4 regions of the Sodalis sp. C49 genome follow, and region 1 is predicted to be linked to each of the others. Evidence: predicted binding sites of a transcription regulator. Region 1 holds the regulator's gene; each other region holds the start of a gene.
What was found. The regulator PhoB, encoded in region 1, activates phosphate uptake and scavenging genes when phosphate is short. The targets are predictions, from matches to a motif close to CTGTCATAAAACTGNCNNAT.
Positions count from the first base shown of each region.

Region 2: phoA (alkaline phosphatase) is a predicted target of PhoB. The motif match lies at 1,118-1,137, and genes of this name have one in related genera.
Region 3: opgB (phosphatidylglycerol--membrane-oligosaccharide glycerophosphotransferase) is a predicted target of PhoB. The motif match lies at 1,007-1,026, and genes of this name have one in related genera.
Region 4: pitA (inorganic phosphate transporter PitA) is a predicted target of PhoB. The motif match lies at 779-798, and genes of this name have one in related genera.

Region 1 covers NZ_CP163303.1:2,331,193-2,333,396, reverse strand. Annotated here, with positions in the region: gene sbcD (exonuclease subunit SbcD) at 1-271, opposite strand, end outside; gene phoB (phosphate response regulator transcription factor PhoB) at 483-1,172, shown strand; gene phoR (phosphate regulon sensor histidine kinase PhoR) at 1,197-2,204, shown strand, end outside.
Region 2 covers NZ_CP163303.1:2,893,265-2,895,468, forward strand. Annotated here, with positions in the region: gene clsB (cardiolipin synthase ClsB) at 1-159, opposite strand, end outside; gene ABUK12_RS13115 (endonuclease/exonuclease/phosphatase family protein) at 162-923, opposite strand; gene phoA (alkaline phosphatase) at 1,210-2,204, shown strand, end outside.
Region 3 covers NZ_CP163303.1:1,689,730-1,691,933, forward strand. Annotated here, with positions in the region: gene ABUK12_RS07490 (nuclear transport factor 2 family protein) at 339-776, shown strand; gene opgB (phosphatidylglycerol--membrane-oligosaccharide glycerophosphotransferase) at 1,154-2,204, shown strand, end outside.
Region 4 covers NZ_CP163303.1:3,913,783-3,915,986, reverse strand. Annotated here, with positions in the region: gene ABUK12_RS17550 (NAD(P)/FAD-dependent oxidoreductase) at 1-580, opposite strand, end outside; gene pitA (inorganic phosphate transporter PitA) at 869-2,204, shown strand, end outside.

The DNA of each region.
Region 1 (2,204 bases):
TCAATGTCGCCACCGCGTCATGATTGCCCGCCAGTATGATCAGCTGGCAACCGGTCGGCTGCAACGCCACCACGAAACGGTTGAACAGTTCGCGGGCATAGCTGGGCGGGGTGCCGGTATCAAAGATATCGCCGGCCACGATCACCGCGTCGATATCCCGCTCTGCCACCTGCGCCACCAGCCATTGCAGGAAGGCGCGATGCTCCCGGGCGCGGTTTTTGGTGAAAAACGACTGACCCAGGTGCCAGTCAGAAGTGTGAATGATCCGCATGACGCTCCAGCCAGAGTGCAAAAGTCAGGGCGAGAGTATAAACCTTACCCCGGGCGATGCCGACGTAAAGCTGTTAATTTGGCAACCCGGGACGAAAAAAAACCGCCATCCGCTATGCTTCTGGCACGATGGGCTGATTTTAATAAATCTGTCATAAAAGTGACGCATAATGCCCGGGCACGTTAACCGCAGAGATTAATGGCAGGAAAAAATGGCAAAACGCATATTAGTCGTGGAAGACGAAGCGCCGATTCGTGAAATGGTGTGCTTCGTACTTGAACAGAATGGCTTCCAGCCCATCGAAGCCGAAGACTACGGCACGGCGGTCAGCCGTATGGCGGAGCCTTATCCGGATCTGGTATTGCTCGACTGGATGTTGCCAGGCGGTTCGGGAATACAATTTATCAAACATATGAAACGCGAAGTATTGACCCGCGATATTCCGGTCATGATGCTGACCGCGCGCGGCGAGGAGGAAGACCGGGTGCGGGGGCTGGAAGTAGGCGCCGATGATTATATCACCAAACCGTTCTCGCCCAAGGAGCTGCTGGCCAGGATCAAGGCGGTGATGCGCCGTATTTCGCCGATGGCGGTGGAAGATAAGATTGAACTGCAGGGCCTAAGCCTGGATCCGTCGTCGCACCGGGTAACCTCCAACGAACTGGCCCTGGAGATGGGACCGACCGAATTTAAACTGCTGCACTTTTTCATGACCCATCCCGAGCGGGTATATAGCCGGGAACAGTTGTTAAATCATGTCTGGGGCACTAATGTGTATGTTGAGGACCGGACGGTTGATGTGCATATTCGCCGCCTGCGCAAAGCGCTGGAAACCGGCGGTCACGATCGGATGGTGCAGACGGTCCGCGGCACCGGCTATCGTTTTTCCGCGCGCTATTAGCGCGGTATAAGGGGAGCTCTGCCGGTGCTGGAACGTTTATCCTGGCGTAAGATTTTGCTGGAACTGGGGCTGTTTTGCCTGCCGGCCCTGCTGTTGTCGCTTTTTGTCGGCCACCTGGCCTGGCTGTTGGTGGCGGCGCTGCTGGCCGCGCTGGTGCGCAACTATTATTACCAATTGCGGCTGTCCCGCTGGTTATGGGTCGATCTCCGGCATACGCCGCCGGAAGGGCGGGGAAGCTGGGAACCGCTGTTCTATGGCCTGCATCAGATGCAGTTGCGCCACCGGCGGCGGCGGCGTGAACTGGCGACATTGTTCAAACGCTTTCGCAGCGGCGCGGAAACCTTGCCTGATGCGCTGGTGATGTTGACCGACGACGGCCATATTTTCTGGTGCAACGGCCTGGCGCAGCAGCTGCTCGGGTTTCGCTGGCCGGAAGACAACGGCCAGCATATCCTTAACCTGCTGCGCTATCCTGAATTCAACAGCTATATCCAGGGCCAGTCGTTCGAGCGCCCCTTGACCCTGCTGCTCAATAAGCAACGTTACGTTGAATTCCGCGTGATGCCCTATACCGACGACCAGCTGTTAATGGTGGCCCGCGACGTGACCCAGATGCGCCAGCTGGAAGGCGCCAGGCGCAACTTTTTCGCCAATGCCAGCCATGAACTGCGTACGCCGCTGACGGTGTTGCAGGGATATCTGGAAATGATGAACGACCAGGATATGGATGAAGCCATGCGCGCCAAGGCCATCCACACCATGCAGGATCAGACGCAGCGCATGGAGCGTCTGGTCAAGCAGTTGCTGGTGTTATCCCGTATCGAGGCCGCGCCGCAGGGCGAGGTCAATGAACGCGTCGATATTCCGGCCATTCTCAAGCGCCTGCAGCAAAGCGCCGGGGCGCTCAGCCAGGAACGGCATGAGATCGTGTTCCGGGTTAATGAACAGTTGCTGGTGCGCGGCAATGAGGATCAGCTGCGCAGCGCGATGTCGAACCTGATATACAATGCGGTCATCCATACGCCGCCGGGC
Region 2 (2,204 bases), 560 kb from region 1:
TTCCTGTAGCGCCTTGCCGACTTTATCCTCGAACAGGATAAAAGTCTCCAGCAGCACCTCTTTCCTGGCCTGGCCGATGCGCTCGTACAGGGCCGGGAAAAACGCTTCGCCGTTTTCCAGCAGCTTGATGCGATTGCCGTCGCGCCACTCCATATTCATATTCATAAATGGATCTCCACGGCGAGGGGAGCGTGGTCGGATAAATGCGACCAGGGTTGGTTGGCCAGGGAGGTCGGCTCGCTGATGCGGGCGTTCCTGACATAAATACGGTCCAGGCGCAGCAGGGGAAAGCGGGCGGGGAAAGTACGGGCCGGTCGGCCGCGCGCCTGGGTAAAGACCTCCACCAGGCCGGCTTCGCGCCGCAAAAGCGTATTGGCGCGCTGGCGCCAGTCGTTGAAATCACCGGCCACCACCAGCGGCGCATCCGCCGGCAGCGTGGCAATATGCCTGCTCATGCGCAGCATCTGCTCGCGGCGATGCGCTTCCTTCAGCCCCAGGTGCACGCAAATCATATGCAGCTCCAGCTCACGGCCAGGCACCTGCAGCACGCAGTGCAGCATGCCGCGCTTCTCCGTGCCGTCGATGGACACGTCCAGATTGCTTTGGCGGGTGATGGGGAAACGGGAAAGCAGCGCATTGCCGTGATCGCCGTCGGGATAGACCGCGTTGCGCCCGTAGGCGAAATCGGCCCACATGGTGTCGGCCAGAAATTCGTACTGCGGCACCACCGGCCAGTTATCGAAGCGTTGCGAATGCTTTTCGTGCGTGCCCAGGACTTCCTGGAGGAACACGATATCGGGCGCCACGGTACGCACCGCTTCGCGCAGTTCCGGCAGGATAAAACGCCGGTTAAAGGCGGCAAAGCCCTTATGGGTATTGATGGTCAGCACCTTAAAGGAAAATCCCTGCTCCACTTGCGGCATGCCCGGTACATCCTTATTTTGATGATAATCCGTTCGCAGCATGATCTCGAACCCCTGCAAAATTAAGCGGCAAAAACCCACTCCCCGATATAGCGCGGGTAGAATAGGTGAGAAGTCATTATTAGTTAATGTGCTTACTATCTTAGCTGCTGCCGGACAACCTCGCCAAGTTTGACCGCGGCGGTTATCTCCGGGTGTCATAAAAATGACATCCGGGTTACGTAGACTTACATAATAATAAATTCAGACATACCCTTCTTCTCGTCCGGCAACAGGAGCCTTCTTTATGCCGCATCCGCACCAACCCGTACTTTCCCTCGTCCTGACCCTCGCCCTGGCGGGCGGCAACGGCCTGCTGGCGCGCAGCGTATCGGCCGCCGGCGCGGACAGCCTGCGCGCGGCGCAGGGGGATATTACCCAGCCCGGCGGCGCACGCCGCCTGCAGGCCGATCAGACCGAGGCGCTGAAGGCGGCGCTGAACAACCAGCAGGCAAAAAACGTCATCCTGTTGATTGGCGATGGCATGGGGGACTCGGAAATCACCGCCGCGCGCAACTACGCGCTGGGCGCGGGCAACGCGTTCCCCGGGATCGACGCGCTGCCGCTGACCGGTCAATACACCCATTACGCGCTGGACAAGACCACCCATAAACCCGGCTACGTCACCGACTCGGCGGCGTCGGCCACCGCGTGGTCCACCGGGGTGAAAACCTATAACGGCGCGCTGGGCGTCGATGTGTTCGGCAAGGATCATATGACCATCCTGGAACTGGCCAAGGCGGCCGGTAAAGCCACCGGCAACGTGTCCACCGCTGAACTGGAGGACGCCACCCCGGCGGCGCTGGTGGCCCACGTCAGCTCCCGCAAATGCTACGGCCCGGAAGTGACCAGTAAAGATTGCCCCACCCAGGCGCTGGAAAACCAGGGGCGCGGCTCCATTGCCGAACAGCTGCTGGCGGCCCGCGCCGACGTGACGCTGGGCGGCGGCGCCAAAACCTTTGGCGAAACCGCCAAGGCCGGGGAGTGGCAGGGTAAAACCCTGCGGGAACAAGCCGTGGCGCGCGGCTATCAGTTGGTGAGCGACCTGGATGGCCTGAACGGCGTAGCCCTGGCCAACCAGGACAAACCCTTGCTGGGCCTGTTTGCCGAGGGCAATATGCCGGTGCGCTGGCAGGGCCCGAAAGCCGTCTATCACGGCAATATTGATAAGCCGCCGGTTACCTGTAGCGATAATCCCAAACGCGGCGCCGGGGTGCCTACCCTGGCGGCCATGACGCAAAA
Region 3 (2,204 bases), 640 kb from region 1:
TCCCGTGCTTTTAATAATTTCCGAGTTTTTTGATCTTTTCTGATTGCTATGACCGTCACGCAATGTCAATCAGGGGTTTACACCCGGTGGCACAGATTGCCGTGGTAGTAATAATTTATTAATGCCAAAAATTGTGAGCTTAATCACATTGAAACGCTTGCCGCCATCCCGCGCACAATGTTCCGCGGACAATTGCTTGAGATAATTTCAAAACAATGTTTTATTAAAAATAAATAAAAACTATTTTTTTTGAAATACATGAGATCAGTCACAACGGTAACCTCATGAAATTGGTTAGCATTGCCCCTCTTTAACGATGTCACTGGTAAGGAATAACCATGTATAAAATTGCAGGCGCGGCCCTTTTTTCATTGCTGTTGAGCAGCAGCTGTTTCGCCCAAAGCGCCGATGCCACGGCGGTAACCAAGGCGGTGGAAACCATGCGCCAGGCCATGGTCAGCGCCAAGAAAGCCGATCTGGAGAAAGTGGGCGCGCCGACGCTGAGCTATGGCCACTCCAGCGGTAAAATCCAGAACAACGCCGAATTTGTCGATGCCATCGTCACCGGTCAATCCAAATTCCTGACGCTGGATCTCAAAGACCAAACCGTGCAGGTCGACGGCGACGTGGCCATCGTCAGGCATATCCTGCAGGCGAAAACCGCGGACGGCGGCAAGCCGGGCGAAGTGAAAATCGGCGTCATGCAGGTATGGCAGAAAAATGCGGCGGGCGCCTGGAAGCTCCTGGCGCGCCAGGCCTATTCATTGCCTAAATAAACCCCTGCCAGCGCGGCTCTCGGATATGAGGGCCGCTGCGTCGTTTTCCCCGCGCCCACCGGGCTTTCCGCTGTAAAAAAAATGTAACTTTTTGTCAACGCAAAAAGAATTCATCTCCTGCTTTTTAGCCGAGCGGTGAAGTTTTACTGTTTTAAATCAATTGATTAAAAAAATAATTTCTTGTATTTCGCCGTTCAATTCTTTTTACCCGCACCATCCGCCGGCGCGGCTTGTCACAAAACGGTAATGAAATCTCGCGCCGTAGCGGATTAATTGCTATACAGATAACTATCACCCATCCCTTACCGGAAGACCGCCTTGAAACGCTGCTGCTATAGCCGGAGGTATTTCCCTTACTGCCCGATGGAGGGAGAACAATGTCAGCGGAAACCCTGTCGATAGTATTATTTATAGCGGCGGTTATTATTTATTCAACGAAAGCCAAAAAAAATAAATATTTGTTTTCATTAGTGCTGTTTGTTTTAGGTATTTATATTCTGCTTAATTTAGTCAGGGTCGCCAGTAATTACTTTACCGGCGCCGGCATCAATGATTCGGTGCTGTATACCCTGACCAGCAGTTTAACCGGCGCCGGATTAGGCAAGTACATCCTGCCCTTTGCCGGTTTCATCCTGGCTTCCCTGCTGGTGTTCAGCCTGATGTCATGGCTGTTGCTATTCAGAAAAGCCGGCGGCGGCCGCACGGCTTACGGCCTGCTGGCTCTCGTTTTGGCCGTGGTCGCCGTGATTGCCACGCCGGCCAGCGGTGAAATTGCCGGCCTGGTTAAATCCCAGTTGGCAAGCGGCGATACGGACTTTAATACCTATTACAGAACCCCGTCCAAAACACTGGCGAAAGACAGCCCCAACCTTATTTATATCTATGCCGAAAGCCTGGAAAGAACCTATTTTGATCAGGACGCCTTTGCCGGTTTAACCACCGAGCTTAACAGTCAGAAAAACGATGCTATAGATTTCAGCAATACCACCCAATTGCCCGGCACCGGCTACACCATTGCCGGAATGGTGGCGTCGCAGTGCGGCATTCCGTTATTCGCCCCCTTTGACGGCAATGCCTCAAGTTCGTTATCGACCTTTTACCCCCATGATATTTGCCTGGGCGATATACTGCAGGCTTCCGGTTACGATACCTATTTTTACCAGGGGGCCGATATGGCGTTTGCCGGTAAAGGCCTGTTCCTGAAGTCCCATGGTTTTGAGCATATCTATGGTTTCCAGGAGCTTAAGGGACTGGTCAAGGATCCCGACTACCGCAACGAGTGGGGCTGGTATGACGATACCCTGCTGGATCTGGTCTATGATAAATTTATTGCGCTGTCGCAACAAAAACAGCGGTTTGCCTTATTTGCGCTGACCGTCGACACCCATCATCCGGACGGATATATTTCGCGATCCTGCATCAATCGCT
Region 4 (2,204 bases), 1.6 Mb from region 1:
AAGGCACCAGCGCGGCGCGGGTGGGGATGACCGGCAGTCCGAACTGTTGGGCAATTTTATAACCGAAGGGCGTGGCGCCCAGGCCGGGCATGGACAGGCCGCCTGTCGCGATCACCAGGCGGCCGGTTTTGATGGCGCCGCCCGGCAGGGTCAGGAAAAAATCATCGCCGCGTTTTTCCACGGCCCCTACCTCGCTGCGACACCGCAGCGTCACCTGGCCCAATTCGCACTCCTTGAGCAGCAAATCCACCACCTGCTGCGCCGAGTCGTCGCAAAAAAGCTGGCCGAGGGTTTTTTCATGCCAGGCGATGCCGTATTGCTGCATCAGGGCAATAAAGTCCCACTGGGTATAACGCGACAGGGCGGACTTGCAGAAATGCGGATTTTGCGAGAGGAACGCCGCCGGCTCGACATACAAATTGGTGAAATTACAGCGGCCGCCGCCGGACATGAGAATTTTCCGTCCCGGCTTTTTGCCGTTATCCAGCAGCAATACCCTGCGGCCCAGCCGGCCGGCCTGCGCGGCGCAAAACATGCCCGCGGCGCCGGCGCCGATCACCACTACGTCAAACTGTTCCACCATACTTGCTCTCTGCTTATGCCTGCTTAATCATGAAAAAGGGCGTCCGTCCGGCTATTGTGCGTTCCACGCGGGGGCCGATTGTAATGTCCCCGGTGGCCTTATGCCAACGTAACAGGATGATAAAATCAGTAAGCATAGTTATCCTCATGATTTTACAGAGTAAAGTGCGGACAAGCCCGCGCAGTCCCGACAGAAATGTCATAAAAAGGTCATATTTCTCTTTTCCACGGCCCCTGTTGTCGCAGATAATGCGCCCCGTTCATGTCCAATCTATGGCGTAACCCTATGCTACATCTATTTACCGGCCTGGAGTTTCATACCGGTCTTATGCTGGTGCTCGCATTGATTTTTGTCCTGGTATATGAAGCCATCAACGGGTTTCATGATACCGCCAATGCGGTAGCAACCGTAATCTACACACGTGCCCTGCGCTCGCAGCTGGCCGTGGGCATGTCGGGAATCTTCAATTTTCTCGGCGTACTGCTCGGCGGCCTGAGCGTGGCGTATGCCATCGTGCATCTGCTGCCGGTCGACCTGTTGTTAAACGTCAGCTCCACCCACGGCCTGGCAATGATGTTTTCCATGCTGTTGGCGGCCATTATCTGGAACCTGGGAACCTGGTACTTCGGTTTGCCGGCCTCCAGCTCGCATACCTTGATTGGCGCCATTATCGGCATCGGCCTGACCAACGCCATGGTAACCGACTCGTCGGTGCTGGACGCGCTGAATATCCCGAAGCTTATCGAGATCTTCCTGTCGCTGATCATTTCGCCCATCGTCGGGCTGGTGGTGGCCGGTATCATGGTCTTCGCGCTGCGCCGTTACTGGAGCAGCACCCCGAAACGGCGCCGCATTCATTTGACGCCGGCGGAACGGGAGAAGAAAGACGGCAAACGCAAACCGCCGTTCTGGACCCGCACTGCGCTTATCCTGTCGGCCGCCGGGGTGAGTTTTGCCCACGGCGCCAATGACGGACAGAAAGGTATCGGCCTGATCATGCTGGTATTGATAGGCGTCGCGCCGGCCGGGTTCGTGGTGAATATGAATTCCACCGGTTATGATATCGCCCGCACCCGCGACGCGGTCGGCAACCTGCAGCAATTTTACCTGCAGCATCAAGGCGCCCTGCCGCAGGTGGTTAACGCCGAACCGCCGGCGATTCCGACGCCGGATGTCAACGCCCTGCCGTCCACGCCGGCCGAGTTTCACTGCGACAGTTCCCGGGCGCTGCTGGCCATCACCCGCGCCATGGCGCTGCTGGATAATTTGCAGAGCTACGATAAGATCACGCCCTTCGAGCGCGCGCATGTGCGCCGCCTGTTGATGTGCGTCGCCGATACCGCGGACCGGACCGCCAAGCTGCCGCAAACCACCGGCGAAGATAAACGCTTCCTGAATAATTTGCGTAAGGATCTGCTGGCAACCGTGGAGTACGCGCCGCTGTGGATTATCGTTGCCGTGGCGCTGGCCTTGTCGCTGGGCACCATGATTGGCTGGCGGCGCGTTGCCACCACCATCGGCGAAAAGATCGGCAAGAAGGGCATGACCTACGCGCAGGGACTGTCGGCGCAGATGACCGCCGCCGTGTCCATCGGCGCCGCCAGCTATACCGGCATGCCGG